3 regions of the Alteromonas sp. 5NS40-0096 genome follow, and region 3 is predicted to be linked to each of the others. Evidence: predicted binding sites of a transcription regulator. Region 3 holds the regulator's gene; each other region holds the start of a gene.
What was found. The regulator FNR, encoded in region 3, switches genes on or off when oxygen is low (the NO sensors DNR and NnrR bind a similar motif). The targets are predictions, from matches to a motif close to TTGATCTAGATCAA.
Positions count from the first base shown of each region.

Region 1 (8,400 bases), on a different contig from region 3:
AGTGTGAGAAAGCCTTTTTTATCTAACGCTTTCTCAAATCGAGAGTAGTATGGATTTGACTGAGAAAATTCAAAAGTTCTATCTTGATAATTGAAACTTATAAAGTCTTCACAATACCGACCGCAGGGTACAACCTGATACGCTATTGGAGTCCGAATATTAACCTTTGGAAAATCAGACGCTTTTGGCTCTGGAGGCGCCTTATAATTAAGCAGTATTATTAACACTACAAAGCCAGAGAGAACCCACGCCCAGTGTTTATTGATAAAGGTAAGCATGCCTGTAGTAACTAACTCCCAAAGCCGTATTATGTTTTTGTCCCAGCAACCCTAAATGCGGGGTGCGGCCAAAACGTTTCGTTATTCATTACTCCATTCTTCACTTATGGAATATTTCATTTTATCTAGCTCCTTACCCATTAATGTGCACTCGATATAATAGATATCCTTGTCTTTTGTGTGCACTAAAATCTCATAAGCATCGTTTAACTGATTACCATTTTCTTGTTGCATTTCTAAATGAGAAAACCTAGTCAGCTCGATTATCCAGCAGGTTACTTTGTCCCTTTGGTAATAGATTTTGTCATTTTTTTTAAAAAGGCGATGCGTGACCAGTTTGCGATAACCTTTAGGTTTAAACAACCATCGAAACAGAAGAACGAAAATAACACTGCTCCCGTAAGTTAGAGGCTTCGATTCAATTTCCCATTCAAACATATGAGCTCAATATTGACATGAAACGCCCCAGTAAGTAGCGAACACTTGCTGTAAAAACAACCAAACCCCAGCGAGTAGGCGCCCCAGCGAGCGGAGCGAGTTTATTTATTAGTTTTTTACGCGACACTGTGAATAAAACCCTCGATTTTGTCTTTGCTGGCACTTAAGGAGAACTTTTCTGGGCAGGGTGAATAATGAAAACCAACAAGATCCATACCTAAGTACGCAAAGGTTTGTTTAAACTGCGCCAAAAAACAATCTGGCAAGGCGTCGTCAGTGCCTGTAGAGATAACAGAACATTTAAGTCCGCGCAGTTTACGCCCTAAGTCTCTATGAACAGTTAATAAATCCGTAAACCTATCGAAGAAGACTTTCATCTGTGAAGACATTGAATACCAATAAACAGGTGTAGCAAAAATGATATGGGAATACTGAACAAGTGATTCAATTAGACTGGCAAAATCATCGTCTATATTCCGATGTTTATAATCGAAGGCCGAGATATTGTACTGATTTAAATCTATGAATTCGGAGTCTAGCCTCTCTGATATGTATTGAGAGAGTTGTGAAGTATTACCATCGCTTCTCGAGCTACCTAAAACTACCGCAAATTTCATAACTACCTCTTTGTCGCTTAACGCCTCAATCAGAGGCTTTTAAAAGTCCATTTCTGCATTGACTTGTTATGTAGCTTTTAGTGCAGTTTTTCAAATACACCGTCAAGAACGCCAAGCAGTGCGTCAGTATCCCAGTCAGGATTTTCATTCCTATCAAATTTACTCGAAATCACAGATGAATTCTCAATGCCCCTAACGCCTTGCCATTTCTCGCCGTTAGACATCCAATTGACAACTTGTTAAACCTTTACACTTGCATGAATGACACTCTTGAGTTCCATTCTTCTTTGAACACACTGCACCAGTCCTTGCGAACTGAATCGAACCACTCTAATGTGGCTAAAACGCTAGACTCGTTAACTTCAAAGTTACTTATATGGTACTCGATGGTTTCATCCGATAACGTTAATTTGCTCAAGTAGTCGTAGAAAGACTCCGCAACGACTACAATCGAATTTTCTTGCCTAAGGCCAGTCCAACCCGGCATCCCTTCAACAAATGCTACGATCTTATAGCCATCTCTAAGGTCTATATAGAGGGTGCTACCGCCCCCATCCGTAGCAATAGGAAGTACGCCTTTGTCAGGAAACCCTTCCTTTTTCTGCTCTTGTAGCAATTCGAAGGGATTAGATTCCCAATCATTAGAGATTTTAAGCGTGTAAAGAGATGAATATGACATCCATTCCTTATTGCCATCTTCAAATTCAACAAGCAGATCATATTCCAAGTACCCGCCATTACAGCTAAGTAAAAATTCCTTGTAATCATCAGGAATTTTGCAACCCAACTCTGTTTGAAGTGCTAAAAGCTGTTCTTCAGTAGCTGATTCATTCGTATCTTCTATTATAAGGTTTTGAAAGTTCATCCTTGCTTACACCGAATTCTCATTGACTTAACTTCCCAATAAGCGGCAAATGCTTATTGGCGATAATCGCGAAGCCGCCAATGGGTATTTGTCCCAGGGAGCAACGCGAGCGAGTAAACGTCCCGCTGACTTTGTTTGTTAGCTACTACCAATCTTTTTCCATTCAGGGTTAATATTTTGAGAAGTCGCGTCTACAAACTGGGTAAGTTTGGCTCCTAAAAATAGGTATTCGATAGAATGCGGCTTAAAGTCCAAATCTCCTTTAAATCCTAATCCACTCTCTTCTATCCTTGAATAGCTTTCATAGGGAACGCGCCTCAGGTTTTTTAATTCAAAAGCACCTTTTTTCCATTCAAATCTAAAACCTTCAAACTCCCCCAATTTTGACGTTCCAAGAATATGCTTCTTTCCATCTTTAGAAGATACGATGGTAATTTGAGGTTCGTTTTCAGTCTTGTTCGCATCGATACCAAACAAAATAAACTTATCTCTTTTTTCGTTCCATACCCGATACATAGCACCAGACTCATTCGAAGACTCAAAGTCCAAACGTTTAACGTCTAAAAACATAGTAAAAAAGCAATCATCTTCACAGAACACAAGAAACGAATTTAATTCAGCTTGACCTGCAGGTGTGTCGTGCTCAGAAGGAAAAAGAGTTTGAGCTGCAGCTGCATAGGTAGCAAAACAAAGAATAAATAAAAGCTTTTTCATAAAACATCCCTGAAGTTAAACATAGCAGCTAACGCCCACTTTTAGGGCCGACCGAAACGTTGTGTAGGTTATCCCAACCGCGATAGCAGCGACAACATGCGCTTGTATGTGTTGTAGGCCTCATAGTATGTGGCGAGTATTTTATAAATACCCCAGTTGCATGTTACCCAAATTGAATATGACGCCCAGGTTAACTGTCAAACCAAGCTTCGTATATTATCGAAAACTTGATGGCGAATAGCTAGTGCGCAGGCTCTTAATCCGGGGGGATTTTTGACATGCATTCTTCGGGCTACACAAGCCCGTTAGATAGGAAGGACTAAGCTTTCAATTAGGCGGTGATTATAATTAGCGTTGAGCGACCGCTGTCCATCCCAAAACATTGAGCCTTGCTTTAGTTTGAGAATATCCGCTTTACGTATATTGCTGCCTTTCAAATTCATCGACTCATCTATCTCAAAATCTATATAGGTCCAATGCGATCGCTATCACTACAAGTGAGATTTACAGAAGACTTGTCAAAACAACTGAGATTCCACAAATCATCACGAAAAAACTTGATCTGAGTCAAGCTTACATTTAAAGTTTCAGTAATTTCTGAAACTTCATTATGGTCAGTAAAATGAAAATGACTCCTTTAATCACATCCGCGGTGATGCACTTTGGTGAAATGGGTAGCCGTTGGGGCTTCAATCGTACAGTCGGTCAAATGTTGGCGCTGATCGTTTTGAGTGAGGAACCGGTTAGTGCCCAAGAAATAGCAGATTCACTCAATATCTCTCGGGGCAACGTCAGTATGGGCTTGAAAGAGCTTCAGGCCTGGCGATTGGTAAAGTCCCATTTTGTCCCAGGTGATCGCAAAGACTATTTTATACCCGCAGGCGATATCTGGACTCTTGCTATTCGAGTTTTCGAAGAGCGCCGTAAACGTGAAATCGACCCGACGTTAAGCCTGCTGCGTGATTTGCTACTTGATTCTCCTGCCAATACACAGGAAGAGCAGGCCCAAAATACATTAACGGAAATTCACGACCTACTCGAAGCGGTTACCAGCTGGTCTCAAGAGTTGCAAAACCTTGGGCCTGATAAGCTAAACACCCTAATGAAACTGGGTTCAGGAGTAGGCAAGGTACTCGACATGAAAGAAAAATTCATGCCCAGTAAAAAAGCTTAGGAGATGCTAATGGATGTACTCTTGTTGTCTCGGCTGCAATTCGCTCTCAATATTAGCTTTCATATTCTGTTTCCCACGATCACGATCGCATTGGGGTGGTTCTTGTTTTACTTCAAGCTGAGATCAGATTTATCTGGCCACCCTGTTTGGATGCGTATCTATCGGTTTTGGGTGAAGGTTTTTGCGTTAACATTTGCCCTTGGCGTAGTCAGTGGTGTCACCATGTCCTTTCAGTTCGGCACAAACTGGCCAGGCTTCATGGAAAAAGTCGGTAATATCGCTGGGCCTTTGCTCGGCTACGAAGTGCTGACGGCGTTTTTCCTTGAGGCCACCTTCCTCGGTATCATGCTGTTTGGCCTTAAACGCGTGCCCAATTGGTTGCACACTACCGCCTCTTTTGTTGTGGCTTTCGGTACCACGGTTTCGGCATTTTGGATATTGTCACTCAACAGCTGGATGCAAACACCGCAAGGTTTTGAAATGATCGATGGCGTAGCCTACCCAACCGATTGGATGGCGATTATTTTCAATCCGTCGTTTCCTTACCGCCTCGTACATATGCTGCTGGCTAGTGGCCTAACTGCAAGCTTTCTGATTGCTGGTTTATCCGCCTATCGCATCTTAAAAGGCGATGATAAAAAAGCGCCAACCATTGCTTTTAAAACCGCAGTGTATACCGCAGCAGTGCTCATACCCCTGCAAATATTTGCGGGTGACCTACACGGGCTAAATACATTAGAGCATCAGCCACAAAAGGTCGCAGCGATGGAAGGGCTTTGGCACACCGAAAAAGGCGCGCCGCTTGTACTTTTTGCTATCCCGGATGAGGAAACAAAAACCAACAAATTCGCGATTGAAGTCCCACATGGTGCAGCAATGATCCTGACGCACAAATTAGATGGTGAACTCAAAGGGTTGAACGAGTTTGAAGGTGAACACCCACCAGTGGCGCCTGTCTTTTTTAGTTTTCGAATCATGGTTGGCCTGGGCATGTTGATGCTAGCGGTGGCGTGGCTAGGTAGCCTTTTCTTGGTACGCAACAAAGCGCTGCCTGATTGGTTGATGAAAGGCTTTATCGGGATGACTTTCAGTGGTTGGGTCGCCACGTTGGCTGGCTGGTACGTAACTGAGGTAGGTCGTCAACCCTACCTGGTCAGCGGCGTACTGAGCACGGCCGATGCCGTTACCAGTATTCCAAGTGCAAATGTAGCGTTCAGCTTTTTTATGTACTTAACGGTTTATGCTGTCCTATTGGTGGTTTACATCAGGACGCTATTCCGCCTGTGCCGAAAGTCTGTTTATGTCGAGGAGATCTCTCCTCAAGAACAGGCCATGTTTAAATACAACGCGCAGCAACTCAAAGAGCAGGAGGCGTAATCATTATGTTCGAATTTTCTGCCCATACATTGGCACAGATATACCTTGGATTGTTTGGCCTTGCCGTTTTGGTTTACGGCATACTCGACGGTTACGATTTGGGTGTAGGCATATTGCTGCCAATGGATAACGAGCAACACCGAGATACCATGATTGCTTCAATCGGCCCTTTTTGGGACGCGAATGAAACCTGGCTCGTGCTGGCCGTTGGTTTATTGCTAATCGCTTTTCCAACTGCGCACAGTATGGTGTTGCAAGCACTTTATATCCCCGCTTCTCTAATGTTACTTGGCTTGATCATTCGAGGCGTAGCCTTTGATTTTAGAGCCAAGGTCAAACCCGTTCGCAAGCAATTATGGGATAACGCGTTTAAGTATGGTTCGCTACTCACAACCCTAGCTCAAGGTTATATGTTGGGAATGTATGTCACTGGATTGGATAACTCTTGGTATGCCCATCTGTTTGGCGTCATGGCTGCCTTTGGTGTTACCGCCGCATACCTATTTATTGGAGCGTGCTGGCTCATTTTGAAAACGTCTGACGACTTACAACAACTGGCTTATAAATGGGCGAAACTCGGTGTTTACATTCTCTCTGCTGGGATTGCAGCCGTGAGTGTGGCCAATGTTGCACTTCACGATTTTGTTATGCAGCTATGGTTCAGCGCACCCTCTGGGTTGTTGCTTGCAGCAATTCCGGTAACGTGTTTTGGATTATTAGTGCTATGCAATCTCATCCTTACCCGTTTACCCAAAGCGGCTGGACAAGGCGAGTGGCTCCCCTTTCTGATTGCGTTATTGGTGTTTACCCTGTGCTTCGCTGGATTAGGGATCAGTTATTACCCCTATGTTATTCCAGGTGTTTTGAAAATTGATGACGCACTTGCTGCACCATCGTCCCTCACCTTCTTACTCGCAGGGGCCTTGGTCGTCATTCCCTGTATATTGGCTTACACCGTTATGGTTTATCGCATATTTTGGGGTAAGGCAGAAAAGCTCAGTTACTACTGAGTGACCGCAATAAAAAGCAGCCTTTCGGCTGCTTTTTCGTGTCGACGCTTAGAAAAATGCTTGCAGACCTGTTTGCGCTCGGCCCAGAATCAAACCATGAATGTCGTAAGTACCTTCATAAGTATTCACGGTTTCCAAGTTCATAAGGTGGCGCATCACATGAAACTCATCACTGATGCCATTTCCGCCATGCATGTCTCTGGCATCACGAGCGATCGCTAACGCTTTGCCACAGTTATTGCGTTTGACCAACGAGATCATTGCAGGGTCCACTTTACCTTCATCAATCAATTGGCCCACTCGCAATGACGCCTGTAGGCCTAGGGTAATTTCAGTCTGCATGTTTGCAAGTTTGGTCTGAAACAATTGAGTCTGCGCGAGCGGCTTACCAAATTGTTTCCGGTCGAGCCCATATTGCCGAGCACCATGCCAGCAAAATTCAGCGGCGCCCAATGCGCCCCAAGAAATACCGTATCGCGCCATGTTTAAGCAGCTGAAAGGGCCTTTTAATCCTCTGACTTTGGGTAGCACATTGTGATCAGGTACAAACACGTTATCCATCACTATTTCGCCCGTTATTGACGCTCGCAATGACAACTTGTTTTTGATTTCAGGACAGCTTAGCCCCTTCATTCCCTTTTCTAGGACAAAACCAGTAATCGCACCATCTTCCTCTTGGTTCTTTGCCCACACTACCATTACATCGGCAATAGGAGCGTTGGTAATCCACATTTTACTGCCCGTAAGGCGATAGCCCCCCTCAACTTTTTCGGCACGCGTTTTCATCGAAGCCGGATCGGAACCCGCATCAGGTTCGGTTAAACCAAAACAACCAATCCATTCTCCTGTGGCGAGCTTTGGTAAAAACCGTTCTTTTTGCTCTTCACTACCAAACGTATAAATGGGATGCATTACCAAGGACGACTGCACACTCATTGCGCTGCGATAGCCACTGTCTACCCGCTCAACCTCTCGCGCGATCAGACCGTAACCCACGTAGCTGGCCCCCGCACAACCGAAGCCTTGAATAGTCGCTCCCAACAACCCCATTTCTCCAAATGCTCGCATAAGATTCGGGTCAAAGTATTGATTGCGATTCGCCGCTAAAATCGTCGGCATCAATGTGGATTGGCAAAACTCATGAGCTGCATCTTTAAGCATACGAGATGCTTCATCAAGTTGGTCGTTGAGTAATAAAAGGTCATCCCAAATGGGTAAAGGCACTGAAGACATAGGTAACCTATTGTTGTGTTTTGTAGGGTGGGTTAACTCTTACCTAAATGTGGCTTAAAGGCAAAGCCGTATCGTACTTTATTTGTTCCATCGCAAAACTAGAAGTGACGTCACCCAAATTAATACCGTTAACTAAACGTTTATAGAAATGATCAAACGCCTGCATATCTTGAACCATGACTTTGAGCATATAATCGTACTCTCCAGACATTCGGTAAAATTCAACGACTTCCTCGAAAGATGAAGCATGCAATGCAAAGTTGTCTAACCATTTACCATCATGCTTTGCCGCTTTTACCTGTACTATCACTGTCATTCCGAGATTCAATTTACTCTGGTCAAGTAGTGCCACTCGCTTAGTAATTACGCCTTGTTCCTGAAGCTTTTGAATCCGCCTCCAACAAGGTGTGGAGGTTAAACCTACTCGTTCCGCGATTTCTGCCACTGGCACGTCAGCATCACTTTGCAATATTGACAAAATCGCCTTATCCAATTTATCTAGCATAAAATTCTCATTAAAAATAAAATTTAGAATAATACTGCAAGAACATTTATTCCCATGCAACTATTTAGCATTTTTACACCAAAAGCACGATAGATAATAGATCACGTTCAAAATTAAACGCCGCCAAAAATGTGGGAGTGATTATGTTAGACCAAGCTTTTCAACAAGATGTGTTATCAACCGATGTGC
Region 1 covers NZ_BAAJLQ010000005.1:98,579-106,978, reverse strand. Annotated here, with positions in the region: gene AC27G9_RS15465 (flavodoxin family protein) at 833-1,333, opposite strand; gene AC27G9_RS15460 (hypothetical protein) at 1,411-1,557, opposite strand; gene AC27G9_RS15455 (SMI1/KNR4 family protein) at 1,581-2,198, opposite strand; gene AC27G9_RS15450 (hypothetical protein) at 2,337-2,912, opposite strand; gene AC27G9_RS15445 (GbsR/MarR family transcriptional regulator) at 3,535-4,086, shown strand; gene AC27G9_RS15440 (cytochrome ubiquinol oxidase subunit I) at 4,096-5,463, shown strand; gene AC27G9_RS15435 (cytochrome d ubiquinol oxidase subunit II) at 5,469-6,473, shown strand; gene AC27G9_RS15430 (acyl-CoA dehydrogenase) at 6,522-7,706, opposite strand; gene AC27G9_RS15425 (Lrp/AsnC family transcriptional regulator) at 7,750-8,211, opposite strand; gene cysK (cysteine synthase A) at 8,355-8,400, shown strand, end outside.
Region 1: a site for FNR is predicted at 3,470-3,483, ahead of AC27G9_RS15445 (GbsR/MarR family transcriptional regulator). Genes of this name have one in related genera too.

Region 2 (8,400 bases), on a different contig from region 3:
TTTTTGTCAAAATGGCACAGCACTGACTATGACATTCCGCCATATTCACCTTTCCCGAAATATAGTGAACAAAAAATCTATCTTGTAGATAACCCCGGAGCGGTGCAGTCTGTCGTATCGATAATTAAGCGCTCAAGACCTTATGACGCAACAGGTGACTTTTTTTATACGCGATTGATGAACTTCCCATTGGGTGGCGCGTTTAACAGCCGCATCAATTTGAACCTTCGCGAGGACAAAGGCTATACCTACGGTGCCAGCTCAGTGTTCTTGGGAGGGAAAACGTTGGGATGGTTTGAGGCGAGTGCAGATTTGAATGGCGAAAATACGGCAGATGGTATTCGGGAAATATTTAATGAGTTGAAAGCCTATCGCGAGAATGGGATGACAGACAGTGAACTCGCGTTTATGCGAAGTGCATATACATTAAGTGATGCATTAGAATATGAAACGCCGAGTAGTAAGGCATCCTTCTTACGTCATTTGTATAATTATCAGTTGGATAAAACTTATCGTGACGAGCAGTCTTCTATTATCAAAAATGTCACACTTGAACAGCTCAATGCCGTGGCAAAAAGAGAGTTGCAAGCAGAAGATATGCAAATTGTCGTAGTGGGCGACAAATCAAAAATTTTACCGCAACTGCAATCGTTGAAGCTTCCTATCGAAGAATTGGTGCTATAGTCACCGGGAAGCGATAAACGTTTTGACCGTGAACACAGTCGGATTCGCGATGGTGTTCACTTGAAAAAAAACTCGGTTGTTCCCATGTTGGAATAGCCCTTTGATATTACGGAATTTTGCTTTGGCTGCGAATCAAACACAATTTGAAGCCCGTGTCGCTGCGTTGGACAGCGTCGATTTTCTTACAACGCTAAAAAACATTCGCCGCGGAGTAGAACGCGAAGCCCTGCGAATTCAGAGTGATGGCACACTGGCCCAAACTCCACATCCTGTGAGTTTAGGTTCAGCTCTAACTCACGAATCCATCACGACAGACTTTTCTGAGTCACTACTTGAATTCATTACGCCGCCAGAAGCCGATAGCAAGGTGACGATGGAGCAATTGGCCGATGTGCACAAGTATGTCCTTGCCAACTTAGATGGCGAGCGTTTGTGGCCAATGAGTATGCCTTGTTTCATCGAAGACGAATCCAGTATTCCCATTGCTCACTATGGCTCATCTAATGTCGGCAAAATGAAAAAAGTCTATCGCGTTGGTTTGAAAAACCGCTATGGCAGTATGATGCAAGCTATCTCTGGTGTGCATTTTAATTTTTCATTCCCCGATGAGTTTTGGCAACAATGGGCAAAAATGGAAGGGGTAGAGTATTCACAAGATACGGTATCTGCTGCTTATTTTTCGCTTATTCGCAACTATCGTCGTTTTTGTTGGCTCATTCCATTTTTGTATGGTGCGTCGCCGGCATTGTGTGGCTCTTTCCTAAAAGGCAAAGAACACAAACTGCCTTTTGAGCGTGTGGGCAAAGGCACCTATTATTTGCCTTATGCTACGTCGCTTCGAATGAGTGATCTGGGTTATACCAATGCTGAACAATCGGCATTGAAGATTTGCTACAACAAGCTAGACAATTATATTGCTTTGTTACGTGAGGCAATGTATTCCCCTTCTACCAGCTACGCGCAGTATGCAGCGGGTGAAGGCGGGCACTACCAACAACTTAGCAAAAATGTATTACAGATTGAAAACGAGTTGTATTCACCCATTCGTCCTAAACAACCCACAGCATCAATGGAAAAACCAACGGATGCATTGGCCCGCAGAGGGGTAAGTTACATCGAGGTTCGCGCGTTAGATGTGAATCCATTCTCGGCATTGGGAATTGATAGAGAGCAGTTTGATTTTCTCGATATCTTTCTTCTGACTTGCTTGTTAACACCGAGCGAAGAGCTAACAGAGGTGACATTTAAAGAGTCGGATGACAATCTTTCTCGTATCGTATTAGAGGGCAGAAAGCCGGGTTTAATGTTGCAGCAAAACGGTGAAGCTGTACCCATGCAGCAATGGGCCGAAACCCTGTTTGCCAATTTCAAACGTACTGCAGTATTGCTTGATAAAGCTAACGATACACGACGTTATACCCAAGCGTGTGAAAGAGAGTGGCAAAAAGTATTACACCCAGACACTACGCCATCGGGTAAGTGGTTGGGGCAATTACTAGAGAATGATTGGGATAATGGAGACTTGGGATTGAAGCTAGCCGATGAGTACACTCAAACATTAGCCTCCTACGACTATGTACACACAAACGAGTCAAGTTTTGCTGGGCAAGCAAAAACGTCATTAGCGAAGCAGAGCGAGATTGAAGCTGAAGACGATAAAGACTTCGATACGTTTATACGAGAATATTTCGAGGCGCCGCAAGCATAAAAAAAGCCTGGCTGGTGCAGCCAGGCATCAAAGAAGTTCCAGGGAAACACACATTACTAGAACACTATGTTGGACAACACATGTCGGTAAAGTTCACTTCTTGTACAAAAAAAAGACTACTTTTTGTTGTGGTCATACCTCTTCTGCTGGCGAGCTGCTCTACGACGCCGCCATCGGATATTAGTAATATCTGCAGCATTTTTGAGGAAAAATCTGATTGGTATGAAGCTGCGGCAGATGCCAGAGATAAGTGGGGTGCACCAATTCACGTGCCCATGGCAATGATGTACCAGGAGAGTTCTTTTAAACACGACGCATTACCGCCAAAAGATTACGTATTTTTTGGTTTGATCCCCTGGGGCAGAGTCAGCTCTGCCTATGGTTATTCCCAAGCTAAAACGCCAACGTGGAGTGACTATATCCGAGAAACCGGTAATTCGGGCGCTGACCGAGATGATTTTGATGATGCAATCGACTTCATGGGGTGGTTCATCTACAAGTCAAACAAAGTGAATGGCGTGTCCAAATGGGATGCCTATGGTCAATACCTCAACTACCACGAAGGTTGGGGAGGCTACAGAAAGAAGAGCTACAACAAAAAGCCTTGGCTCAAAAAAGTCGCTCAAAAAGTGAAAGCGCGAAGCTTGCGTTATGCCAAGCAGCTAAAAACGTGTGAAGAAGACTTAAAAGAAGGTTGGTTTTTCGGATTGTTCTAGTTCAACACGCCCAAATTAGTACGAGTCTGCTGTACCTAGCTCTTGTTAGGAAAAAAGAAAAAGCGGTTACATCCCACACATAACCGCTTTTTAAAATCGACGCAAAGCCAAGACCGTTAAACCTGCGCCGAACAGGCAGGATTAAATTTAATGTAAATGAGAATCATTATCAAGTGATTTTTTGAAGTTTTTCACTTTTTTGATCTGCATCAAGTGATTCAGGTGACTCACGGGGCTTATATGATTTAGATCAGTAAATCCCATCCAGCGCTCTCAGATAATGGTGTTGAAGATAAAAACACACCGTGAAGGAGAGCGTCATGTTCCTAACAATGTTGAAAGATCCAGTCGTTTGGGGTTCACTACTTGGTATTTTAATCATCTGCGTGATGATGGGGTACTACACGTATTTGTTTATGCATAATAGCGCTGACGAAAACAAGTAGTGCTCTGTTAGGCCGAGCGGTAGTCTCACACTATAAGTAAGCCAGATCTCGACAGCGTGCACGCCAAAGGTCAGCACGTCTTAGAACTTACCTGATTGAGATTCGTCGAGTTCTAGCAAGACTACCAGCGCACCCTGGCCTCCGTACTCTAGCGGTGCTTGATGAAATGCTAACACATGGGGATGCTGAACAAGGTAGTGAGGCAATGCCTGTTTTAAAACGCCACCGCCTAAGCCATGAACGATTGCAACGCAGTCAAGGCGCTGTTTTCTCGCTGCATGGATCATCGCGGCTACTTCGTGCTTGGTAGACTGTTTAGTCAGGCCATGTAAATCTAGGATTAATTCGGGTGAAAAATCCCCTCTGCGCAATTGTTTGAGTAAATAGGTTGGTTTATCTTCTCGACAATAGCGCATTGGTCCCTCGTCGGGCAATTTAGCTTGAAACACGTCAGAAAACTCGAAGCTAGCAGCACTTTGCTTTTGCGCAATCGCGTCTTGCGCTCTTTGTTTTTGCCGTCCTGAAGGTGTGACTGCTTTTTTCTCGTGGACCACTTTGTCTTGCTGTAATGGCTTTATCCCCTTCATTGATGCCTGAAAAAGAGAAAAGTCATCTTCGCTATTCGACAGCGTTTGGCCAATTTGTTTGAGTTTATCTTTCATATCCACACACGTATTCCGACAGCTCATATAATTTTATCATGAATGAATCAAAGGCGGCACTGACCAATTGCGCCGAAAAGCTTATCAGATAACAAAATAATACATGTGTCACCGTAAAACATTGGGTATTATAGCCGTTTGAATTTTTAGCTTGCCCGAGTGCTATGACCGATAAAATATATTTAAACGAAGCGATTGATGACTTACATACTATGTTGGACTTTGTAAGGTGGTCAGTTAGCCGCTTTAACGATGCGGGTCTTTATTTTGGTCATGGTACAGACAACGCTTGGGATGAAGCGGTGAGTCTTGTGCTGCAAGCACTGCATTTACCCCAGCATATTGTTCAACAAACAGGGGATGGTTTGTTTGACGCGAAGCTAACGCGAAGTGAGAGAGAGAAAGTCGCAGAGCTTGTGCTCAAACGCGTTCAAACTCGTATGCCGTTACCCTATATTACCCATGAAGCTTGGTTTTGTGATTTGCCCTTTTACGTTGACGAGCGAGTATTGATACCGCGCTCGCCTTTTGCTGAGTTGATTCAAAAGCAATTTGCGCCTTGGGTAACAGATGCGCCAAACACCATACTCGATATGTGCACGGGCGGCGGATGTATCGCTATCGCTCTCGCTTATGCATTTGATGAAGCCCAAGTTGATGCTGTCGATATTAGTCAAGATGCCCTGGACGTCGCCGATTTCAATATTCAAGAGCACAATGCAAGCCACAGAGTTTTTCCGATTAAATCGGATTTGTTTTCACAGTTACATGGCCAAAAATACGATTTGATAGTATCAAACCCCCCTTATGTCGACGCTGAAGACATGGCAGACCTTCCCGATGAATATCACCACGAGCCGGAGTTAGCTCTTGCCGCCGGTGATGACGGGCTAGACCTAGTAGAGATCATGATTGCTCAAGCGCCAGATTTTCTAAATGACGGTGGTTGGATGTTTGTTGAAGTCGGTAATAGTGAAGTGCATATGGCGAATCGCTTCGACGGCCTAGACGTTGAATGGATAGAGTTCGAGTCTGGCGGTCACGGTATTTTTGCAGTCAGTAAAGCGGCCATGGAAGCCTATCAACAACGAGGTACGAAGTAAGAATATGTCAGGTAACACCTTTGGAAAATTGTTTACGGTAACAACGTTTGGCGAAAGTCATGGTATTGCGATTGGTGGCGTTGTTGATGGCTGTCCTCCAGGGCTCGATCTCTGTGAAGCCGACTTGCAGGGCGATCTGGACCGTCGTAAACCGGGTACCTCTCGTTACACCACAGCGCGGCGTGAAGATGATGAAGTCCAAATCTTGTCAGGCGTGTTTGAGGGTAAAACAACGGGCACAAGTATTGGTTTACTGATCAAAAACAAAGATCAACGCAGTCAAGACTACTCGAATATTGCCGACCGGTTCCGTCCTGGACATGCAGACTACACGTATGATCAAAAGTACGGAGCGAGAGATTACCGAGGTGGTGGTCGCTCTTCGGCTCGAGAGACAGCGATTCGCGTTGCAGCTGGTGGTATCGCGAAAAAGTACTTAAAGCAAGTGCACGGCATTGAGATACACGGTTACTTATCGGAATTAGGTCCTATTGCTATCGACACTGTCGATCATGAGATAACCAATACTAACCCTTTCTTTTGTCCTGATGCGTCTAAATTAGATGCGCTTGATCAGTATATGCGAGACCTTAAAAAATCTGGTGATTCGATTGGCGCCAAAGTCTCTGTGGTCGCGAAAAACGTCCCCGTTGGGCTTGGTGAACCTGTTTTTGACCGTCTAGATGCAGATATTGCCCATGCCATGATGGGCATTAATGCCGTTAAAGGCGTGGAGATCGGCGATGGCTTTGACGTTATCAACCAAAAAGGCAGTGAGCACCGTGATACTTTGACTCCCAATGGTTTTGAAACCAACCATGCAGGTGGCGTACTCGGTGGTATTTCTACTGGGCAAGAATTGATCGTGCATATGGCCCTTAAGCCTACTTCTAGTATCTCAGTACCGGGAAAAACGATTAATAAACAAGGTGAAGAAATTGACATTGTGACGAAAGGTCGCCACGACCCTTGTGTCGGTATCAGAGCGGTACCGATTGCCGAGGCCATGCTTGCCCTTACCTTGATGGACCATTGTTTACGTCATCGCGGACAGAATGCCGGAATTATTAGTGACACGCCAGTTATTCCCGGCTCACTGACCTAAACCCTTGAAGCCAGCCCTTTGGGCTGGCTCCTTTGCTACTAGATTTTATACCTTGTTAGATCGCGCTTTTTCTCCAACCAACATTTTTATGTTGGGGCTTACCTATTTTTTGTATTTTGGCCAATTAGGTGTACTTGTACCTTACCTTGGTGTTTTTCTCGATGGCAGGGGTTTTTCTTCTGTACAAATCGGCGAACTACTCGCCATCATTACCCTGGCGCGTATCATAGGCCCCATTATGTGGGCCAACATTGCCGATAAAAAAGGCAAAGCCTTAGGTGTACTGAGGCTGGGGACATTTCTAACGATGTCTTCATTTGCGTCAGTGTTCTACTTTGAAAGTTTTTGGGGCATGACATTGAGCTTTAGCTTGATGATGATGTTCTGGACAGCGGTTTTACCCCAGCTGGAAGTCATTACAATGCAATGCATTGCCGCCCGAAACATAGGGTATGGCAAGGTGCGTTTATGGGGCAGTATTGGCTTTATTGTACTCACCGTCTTAGTTGGCTGGTTACTTGATATCTTCTCTACCGAAACGCCTGTTGTGGTATCGATGGCGACCTTGAGTGGGTTGTGGGTGGTGACTTTATTTATTAAGCAGCCGCCACTGAAAGCCAAGGCATCCCAACACAGTTCCTCGTTGCTCGATGTGGTCAAAAGCCCTGTATTTATCGCTTTTATGGTTTCAGCGACACTTTTGCAGTTCAGTTTTGGTAGCTACTACGGCTTTTTCTCTTTGTACATGCGCGACCTCGACTACTCAGGACAGGAAACGGGCATGTTGATCGCACTTGGCGTGGTAGCTGAAGTTGGGATTTTTCTCGCTGCACGACGCTTAATTCTGAAGTTTGGCGTATGGAATTTATTGGTGTTTAGTATGGCAGCAACCGCGGTACGATGGTTCGTATTGGGGTATCTTGCTGACAGTCTGTTGATTGTTATGGCCAGCCAATTGATTCACGCTCTGAGTTTTGGTCTGACACATGCCGTCTCTGTTCACTTTATCCATCATTATTTCGCTCCCGAGTACCATAGTCGAGCTCAAGCGGTTTACATAAGCGTAGCGTTCGGTATGGGCGGAGCGATTGGCAGCTACCTCGCCGGCGTCACCTGGATGCAAGGCGCAGGAGCGAGTCTGTCTTTCGCTGTGTCAGGCAGTGCCGCACTACTTGGTACGATGGCGCTATTGTTTGTGAAGCCAAAGGCGATGAACAGCAATACTTAGGTTTGTGGTGCTGGCTGCTTTCGCTGTTTTTTTAGACCTTCACTCCCAATTTTGAGCTATATTGGAACAGGCGTCGTACAGAACTCGATATAGATGCTGTGCGTTATTTGGGAGACAAGATGAATAAGTTTGGAGAGTTCAGCCTAAGGCTCGACAACCGCGTTATCGTGGCCCATTTAAGCGGTATTTCCAATGCGAGTAGCGTGTTAGCTTATAGTCATAGATTCAAGCAGCTAGTCAAGAGTTTAGCGCCAGGCCCGTGGGCGCACATTGTTTATTTGGACGACTGGCAACTGGGTACGCCCGAAATCGAACCGATTGTTGAACAATTAGTTCTGTGGTGTGAATTGAGGCAGTTGGCTTTTACAGCACAAGTGCTCAACCCCCACAGTTTGAAAGAGTTTCAGCTCGACAAAATGATTCAGCAAGGTGATACACACAGCCTAAAACGCTTTGATAATGAGAGTGACGCTTTTCGTTGGCTGTCTTATCAAGGGTTTGACGTGTTATCGCCTTACATTGTTGCCTAGGTTGCGATAACCAGATTGAGTCGTCACATTGACTGATAATCTAGCTCTGGAACTTGGTTTGGGTTCAGTTTTGTCTTAGGGTAGGGGAAAATAAACCAGACTGACAGTGCTCAATATGAAATACATATCTCTTTTGGTATTGCTCTCCACGCTTATACCTTTGTCTTCTTTTGGACAATTGCCAACCTCTAATATTTGGCTACTCAAACTGGAAAAAA
Region 2 covers NZ_BAAJLQ010000007.1:126,231-134,630, reverse strand. Annotated here, with positions in the region: gene AC27G9_RS18675 (M16 family metallopeptidase) at 1-684, shown strand, start outside; gene gshA (glutamate--cysteine ligase) at 806-2,392, shown strand; gene AC27G9_RS18665 (transglycosylase SLT domain-containing protein) at 2,473-3,108, shown strand; gene AC27G9_RS18660 (DUF3149 domain-containing protein) at 3,429-3,554, shown strand; gene smrB (endonuclease SmrB) at 3,635-4,216, opposite strand; gene prmB (50S ribosomal protein L3 N(5)-glutamine methyltransferase) at 4,381-5,319, shown strand; gene aroC (chorismate synthase) at 5,324-6,424, shown strand; gene AC27G9_RS18640 (MFS transporter) at 6,513-7,652, shown strand; gene AC27G9_RS18635 (hypothetical protein) at 7,772-8,182, shown strand; gene AC27G9_RS18630 (hypothetical protein) at 8,298-8,400, shown strand, end outside.
Region 2: a site for FNR is predicted at 3,308-3,321, ahead of AC27G9_RS18660 (DUF3149 domain-containing protein). Genes of this name have one in related genera too.

Region 3 (8,400 bases):
GAATCCGTATGGGAGCACCCTTTCCTTTGGGGCTCAAAGCGTACTGGTCCTGACCTAGCGCGTGTTGGCGGTCGTTACAGTGATGAATGGCATAGAGTACACCTTATCAACCCAAGAGACGTTGTTCCTGAATCGAACATGCCTGGTTACCCATGGCTTGCAGAGAACAAACTCGATGGCAAGTTGACAGCAGGTAAAATGGAAGTCTTCCGTGATTTTGGCGTGCCTTACACAGATGAAGACATCGCAGGTGCTCAGGCGGCAGTAGAGGGTAAAACTGAAATTGAAGCCCTAATTGCTTACCTACAATCTCTAGGGACACATTTTAAATAATGGACCAGGGAATTATAGGCAGCATTTTTACTGTCATCGTCTTCGTCGCTTTCGCAGGAATCGTTTGGTGGGCGTTTAGTAAACGCAACAAAGACAGATTCGACGAAGCAGCAAATCTAGTATTTGCCGACGAAGACAAACAAGAATCACAAAAAGATAAGCAGGAGTCTTAAACTAATGAGTATGTTTTGGACAATCTGGATCTCAGTTATCACACTGGGCTCCATTATCGGTTGCTACCTGTTACTACGTTGGTGCTTGAGTAACCAAACAGGTATTCCCGAAGGCGAGGAAATGGACCACGAGTTCGATGGTATCGTTGAAATTAACAACGGCTTACCTAAGTGGTGGACTATCCTTTTCATCATCACAATTATTTGGGGTTTCTTCTACCTGGCGCTCTACCCAGGCTTAGGGTCTTTCCAAGGCTTTTTTGGCTGGAAGAGTTCAAACCAAGGTGTGTTAACCCGTGCAGAGTCGGAACAAGCGCGTAAAGACGCAGCAGAAAATGGTTTGTTGGTACAATATGACCGCGAGCTAGATTTCGCCGCCGAGCGTTTTGACCCAATCTTCGCAGATTACGCTAAGGTCCCTGTAGAAGAACTTGTTCACAATGAAGAAGCAGTAAAAGTAGGCCAGCGTTTGTTCCTACAAAACTGTGCTCAGTGTCACGGTTCTGATGCAAGAGGCCAAAATGGTGGTTTCCCTAACCTCACTGACAACGATTGGTTGTACGGTGGTTCAGGCGACAAGATCAAGGAAACGCTACTTCTTGGTCGTACGCCAGCTATGCCTGCATGGTTAGATGCATTCGGCGAGCAAGGTGTGAAAGAAGTTGCACATTACGTAATGAGTTTGAGCGGACGAGAAGATGCTGACGCTAACCTTGCAGCAGCAGGTAAAACGAAATTCGCAGCGTGTGCAGCCTGTCACGGTATGGATGGAAAAGGTAATCAACTTCTTGGTGCCCCTAACCTAACAGATAATATCTGGCTATATGGCGGCAGTGAGCGTGCGATTATCGAAACGCTAAATTATGGCCGTAACGGTGTGATGCCTTCGTTCAAGAAAACCTTGGGTGAAGACAAAATCCACGTGGTGGCGACATACGTATATAGCTTGTCGAATTAAGCCATCGGCAATGTATCTTGAAAAGAGCCCCGCATCGTCGGGGCTTTTTTACCCTAGACACCAGTGAATTATTACTAGTTTTTTCGTAGCAAAAATTGCTAATAGTTCATTTGGACACCCTGTTAACCCAGGTTGTCACCCTAACCAAAGTAGTGTGAGTTTGATGAAAGTAGTACCTTGGTATAAACAGTTTTGGCCTTGGTTTTTAATTGCCATTCCTACTAGCTCCTTTATTGTGGGCTATATTGTTATTAGCCTGTCAATTGATACTTCAGACAGCTTAGTGGTCGATGATTACTACAAAGAAGGCAAGGCAATTAACGCCAAATTAGACAAAGTGTATGAAGCACAGCGTTTGCGTATCACAACGGAACTCATGATTGATAATGGCGCAGTCGCGCTAAAGTTTCACTCAGGTATTCCACAAGACGGCACGGCACTTAAACTGGCGTTTTATCACACGACGATAGAAGACAGAGACACCAGTGTTTTGCTCTCTCGTGATGCCAATGGCGTTTATCGCGGCTTTGTCGAAGCCTCGTTAGAGGGTAAATGGCAGATCACACTTACTCCACTTGATGAAAGCTGGAAAGTACAGCGCACTCTCGGCCTGCCCAGAACAGGTTGGTTTACCTTTAATCCCTAGCGCTTATGGCTGTCGTCGATTGTTATCATTGCGGTTTACCCGCCGAAACGCACGATAATTTCCGTGCTACCGTTCTCGACGAAGAACGGGTGATGTGCTGCCCTGGCTGCAAGGCTGTGGCTGAAACGATAGTGGCAAATGGCTTAGAAGATTATTATCGTTTCCGCACGGCGCCTGCAGAACAAGGTGATCAAGCTCTTGATGACACGCTAGCTAAGTTAGCGATTTATGATGAGCCTGCATTGCAAGAAGAGTTTGTTCATGATCAAGGCGAGCTCAAGGAGATTCAACTTACCGTCGAAGGCATCACGTGCGCTGCATGTGGCTGGTTGATTGAAAAACAATTATCTCGAGTTGAAGGCATCAGCCAAGTTGCTGTAAATGTTGCAGAACGACGCGCTATGGTAGCTTGGAATGACAATTCGGTTAACCTCTCTGGTGTACTCAAGGCTTTAAACAAAATTGGCTACCCTTCTTTGCCGTTCCAACCCGATCAGCATGAGTCACTGTACAAGAAAGAGCAAAAAACATATCTCAAAAAACTTGGCTTAGCGGGTTTAATGACGATGCAAGTCATGATGTTAATGGCGGGCATGTATTTTGATTTGTTTGGTGCCATTGAAAATGAGACCAAACAATTCTTCCATTGGATCGCGGCAGTTCTCACTACGCCTGTTGTCTTGTATTCGGGAAGTGTTTTCTATGTTGGAGCGTCCAAGGCACTGTCAGCACGTACGGTCAATATGGATGTTCCGGTCACGATCGCGATTTTTGGAACCTATGTAGCGGGTATTAAGTCAGTCCTAAGCGAGTCTGGTGACGTCTATTTTGAATCGATTTGCATGTTCGTATTCTTGTTATTACTCAGCCGCTACCTAGAACACCGTTCAAGACACAAAGCCGCTCAAATCTCCGCAAATATGATGCAGCATATGCCTGTCACGGCCACGTTGGTCTCTGACAATGGCAATTTAGATCAGTGTTTAGCAAAACAGCTACAAACAGGGCAAACCGTACTGGTTAAAGCAGGGGAAATCATCCCTGTCGATGGGCAAGTCATTGATGGAATCAGTGCGGTCGATGAGTCTATGCTAACAGGCGAGTTCAAACCGGTGTCCAAATCGCGTGGTGACGCGGTGTACGGTGGCACAGTGTCGCAGACTGGTGCATTAACAATCGAAGTGACCCAAACCTTAAAAAATGCATTAGTAAGTCAAATCATCAGATTGCAGTCTTCTGCAATGGCAACCAAGCCCAAAGTCGCGGCGACAGCCGATACCTTCTCACGTTACTTTGTTATGGCGGTGCTAGGATTATCCGCCCTCACCTTCGGATTTTGGTCGTTTCAGGGTAGTAGTGACGCATTTTGGATCACGATTTCAGTGCTAGTTGCCACCTGCCCTTGCGCTTTGGGTCTTGCAACGCCTTCGGCGTTGACATGTGCTATGGCAAAACTCAATCGCGGTGGGGTTTTACTCAAGCGAGCCGACGCACTCGAACAGCTCACTGCGATAGATACTATTGCACTCGATAAAACGGGAACGTTAACGCAAGGAAAGTTCTCAGTGACAAAAGCCTGGTATGCCGACGGTACTGACAGCGCTTTGCTTTACGACATTGTTTGTACTTTAGAAGCGCGCTCAGAACACCCCATTGCCAGCGCATTTACCTCACAAAATGCTTTACCTCAGCTTTTAGACTTCAAGGTTGTGCCAGGAAAAGGCGTTGAGGGTAGTATCGGCCAAGAGAAATACCGATTGGGGTCAAAGCATTTTGCAGGCGCGAAAACCGAACAGCACTGGGGAAATGTCTATCTGTGTAATGAACAAAACCAATGCCTTGCCGTTTTTGAAGTCACAGACAATATCAAAGACGGTATTGCAGAGGTGTTGAAAAGCCTAGACGCTTACACACTATGCTTGATAAGCGGTGATACTCAACAACACGTTTCATCAGTCGCCAATACACTCAATATCGACACCTTGTTCGCCGAGCAAACCCCCGAGGACAAGTACAAAACGGTAAAAGCGCTACAGGCCAAAGGGCACAATGTAATGATGTTAGGCGATGGTATCAATGATGCGCCTGTTCTCGCGAGTGCTGATGTCTCGGTTGCCGTCGGCAACGCTACTGACGTAGCGAAGAATGCTGCAGATGTTATCTTGCTGTCTAATGAACTAGATAACGTCCCCGAACTTCTAGAAACTGCTCGCGCCACTAAGCTAAAAATCAAGCAGAACATTGCATGGGCAGTTGGGTATAATGTACTGATATTACCTTTCGCTGTATCTGGCATGCTGACACCATGGCTCGCAGTGATTGGCATGTCATTGAGTAGTATTATTGTCGTTTCAAACTCGACCCGTTTGTTAAAATAGGGCTAGCATAGTGAGTATTATTTACGTATTGATCCCTCTGGCTGTCATTATCGTGGCAATTGCGATTGGCGTCTTTTTTTGGGCTGTTAAATCAAACCAATTTGAAGACTTAGAGCGTCAGGGATATAGCATTTTGTTCGACGACGACCTACCAAAAGAACAAAGACGACAGCCCGACGTACAGCAGCCGGACTCTCAAACCAAGAATGACTGACTTTAACGTATTCTCTGCGTTTCTTATTGGTGTAGCAGGCGGCGTACATTGCGTTGGTATGTGTGGTGGTATTGCTACGGCGTTTGGCGCAACGATTCCGTCTCATCACCCTAAGAACGCTTATATCGCGTTATACAACCTCGGTAGAATATTAAGTTACACGGTTGCTGGAGGCATCACCGGCTTTTTGGGAGGCGTTGTATCGCTGTCACTGCGTAATGGATTAGTTTATCTATCTATTGTAAGCGGCATTATACTCTTGCTACTCGCTTGTTACTTGGGTAACTGGTGGCGAATATTAACCGCAATCGAAGCGCTCGGTTCTCGGGTCTGGAAGCGAATCCAGCCTTTGTCTAAACGGTTTTTGCCAGTTGATTCCTATGGTAAAGCGTTGGGTTACGGCATGATCTGGGGTTGGCTACCGTGTGGGCTGGTTTACTCTACACTGACATGGTCAATGGCGTCTGGCGATGCCCTAAACGGCGCTGCCATCATGCTAGCGTTCGGCTTGGGCACGCTGCCAACACTCTTTGCAGCCAGTTTATCCGCACAATGGTTGGTCAAAGGTTTTCGGCACCCCGTTGTTAAACAATGCATTGCCACTTTAGTCGCAATATATGCAGTTTTCTTGATTTATAATGGTTACAATAGTATCTATAACGCTTAGGCAAAGGACCCGGAACGACTATGAGCAAGACCAGCGATTTTTCAATACATTGTCAAAACTGTAGTTTCAGTCACCTGTGTTTACCAGTTGCGCTCAATAAAACAGAAATTGAGTCATTGGACGACATTGTTGAACGAAAAAAGCCACTGCATAAAAATGATAAGTTAATTCGTTCTGGTGACAGCTTCACAGCCTTGTACGCGGTGAGAAGCGGTTCGTTCAAATCGTTCGTCAGTGCCAAAGATGGCGAAGAGCAAATCATAGGGTTTCATTTTCCTGGTGACATTATTGGCTTTGATGCGCTGCGCAACAATACCCATGAAAGCTACACCCAAGCCCTAGAAACCGCCATGGTCTGCGAATTGCCCTACGACACATTAGACAAAATGTCGGTACAACTACCTAAGCTGCGCCACCAAATCATGAGTTTTATGAGTGCAGAGATAAAGCAAGACAATGAAATGATGATGTTGTTAAACAAGCGTACCGCAGAAGAACGCTTGATCTATTTTATCGCGCAATTGTCGCAACGTTTTGAAGAACGGGGCTTCTCATCTCGAGAATTTAATTTATCAATGACCCGAAACGAGATTGGAAACTACTTGGGTCTTACGGTCGAAACGATTTCCCGTTTACTTACGCGTTTTCAAAAAGAAGGCATTATTCAGGTTGACGGTAAGCTTATTACCATCACGGATTTCGACGCGATGGAAGACAAACTCAACAATATGGGCGTGCAAACAAAAGAGGTGATTTAAGCCTCTTTTTGATCCAAAACAAATCACATTTTTCTATATTCGACCTACACTTATGTAAAGAGGCAACACTAACGTTGGTTCGTTGTGTTTAATGACTATTGCATTAGGGAAGGTCGCATATGATTAACTACAATCACTTACTCGCTATCATTGAGCCTGATAGAGACAATCAACCTGCCCTATCCCGGGCGATCGAACTTGCCGAAAAGACGGAAGCCAGCATTACGGCATACATGGTGATCTACGATTTCTCGTACGAAATGACAACCATGCTCTCATCAGATGAACGAGAAGCCATGCGAGAAGCCGTAATCAAAGATCGTCAAGCTTGGTTGGAGGATGAGTTAAAACACTACAAAAGTAACGCAGCAATAAAGGTGGTTGTTGAATGGCACAATCGCGCCTATGAATCCATTATACGCTTTGCCATGGCACACAGCTGTGACATCGTTGTAAAGGCCACAAAACCTCACGATGATCTGACTTCAGTCATTTTTACGCCTACGGATTGGCATTTGTTACGCAAATGTCCTTCTCCGGTGTTGTTAGTAAAAGACCACGATTGGCCTGAGGATGGTAACATTATTGCAGCCGTCAACGTCGGCACCGAAGACAGAGAGCATGCGCAGCTCAACGACAAACTCACCGTGATTGCGAAAGACTATGCAGACTTGCTGATTGGCAAGGTTAACTTGGTTAACTGCTACCCCAGTACACCGCTCAACATCGCGATAGAGGTCCCAGAGTTTGACCCAACGACTTACAATGATTCTGTGCGAAATCATCATCTACAAGAGATAGAACGTCACTCTAATCGATACGATATTCCGCTTGAACGATGTCACGTAAAAGAAGGCTTGCCGGAAAGCGTGATACCACAAATTGCAGACGCCGTTGATGCGGAACTCGTCATCATAGGCACCGTGGGTCGCGTTGGTCTATCAGCGGCGTTAATTGGCAACACCGCTGAGCATGTAATCGATAGTTTGCAGTGTGACGTGCTTGCGATCAAACCCGACGGTTTCCAATCCCCAATACGCTAATATCCAATGGATAAACGCGCTGACTCTGTTTAGAACTAAGGCTATGCGCAGGTGCGGGCATTTTGTATAATGCCCGCTTTTCGAGTAATAGAGCACGTTTCGCGCATGAATCAGAACGCAGTAGAAGCCAAGTTGACAGAATCCGGCTCAACCAGTTCACAACAAAAAGCCAAGTACAACTTCAATAAATTACAAAAACGCCTACGACGAAATGTCGGTAAAGCGATTGAAGACTTTGGCATGATTGAAGCAAACGATAGAATCATGGTTTGTCTTTCCGGAGGAAAAGACAGCTACACCATGCTCGATATCCTCATGTTCTTGCGTAAGATAGCTCCTATCGACTTTGATATCGTCGCGGTCAACTTAGACCAGAAGCAACCGGGCTTCCCAGAACATATTCTGCCCCAATACCTCGAGAGTGTCGGTGTTGAATACAAGATCGTAGAAGAAGATACCTACTCTATTGTCAAAGACAAGATCCCGGAAGGTAAGACTACCTGTTCTTTGTGTTCTCGATTGCGCCGAGGCATTTTGTACCGAACGGCTACCGAATTAGGCGCAACCAAAATTGCGCTGGGACATCACAGGGACGATATGTTAGAAACCCTGTTTTTGAATATGTTTCACGGTGGCAAACTGAAATCAATGCCGCCTAAATTAGTCAGTGATGATGGTAAACATATCGTAATCCGCCCTTTGGCTTACTGCAGCGAAAAGGATATTGTTAAATACTCAAACATTGCCGATTTTCCTATCATCCCGTGCAACCTTTGTGGTTCACAAGAAAATTTGCAAAGAAAACATATCAAAGCGATGTTGCAAGACTGGGACAAACGGTTCCCTGGCCGCATTGAATCCATGTTTCGCTCTATTCAGAACGTGGCACCTACACACCTTGCAGATAAAAACTTACACGACTTTAAAAGCATTGAAACTACTGGAGCGCCGGTAAAAGATGGTGACATAGGTTTTGATGCACCAACATTTGAAGTTGCACAAGAAAACATGGAAGATGCTATTCCAATCGTCAATATCATGGAAGCAAAACAGTAATGAAAATAGGCCTAGCTTTAGGTGCGGGCGCAGCTCGCGGATGGACCCACATTGGCATCATAAAGGCACTTGAAGAGCTGGGTATTAAAATCGACGTAGTGGCAGGTTGCTCCATCGGCGCTTACGTCGGTGCAGCGTATGCCAGCGGCAAACTAGAAGCATTGCAGGAATGGG
Region 3 covers NZ_BAAJLQ010000001.1:715,467-723,866, forward strand. Annotated here, with positions in the region: gene ccoO (cytochrome-c oxidase, cbb3-type subunit II) at 1-333, shown strand, start outside; gene AC27G9_RS03225 (cbb3-type cytochrome oxidase subunit 3) at 333-506, shown strand; gene ccoP (cytochrome-c oxidase, cbb3-type subunit III) at 511-1,464, shown strand; gene AC27G9_RS03235 (FixH family protein) at 1,628-2,110, shown strand; gene AC27G9_RS03240 (heavy metal translocating P-type ATPase) at 2,116-4,488, shown strand; gene ccoS (cbb3-type cytochrome oxidase assembly protein CcoS) at 4,499-4,702, shown strand; gene AC27G9_RS03250 (sulfite exporter TauE/SafE family protein) at 4,695-5,369, shown strand; gene fnr (fumarate/nitrate reduction transcriptional regulator Fnr) at 5,390-6,127, shown strand; gene uspE (universal stress protein UspE) at 6,247-7,170, shown strand; gene ttcA (tRNA 2-thiocytidine(32) synthetase TtcA) at 7,276-8,226, shown strand; gene rssA (patatin-like phospholipase RssA) at 8,226-8,400, shown strand, end outside.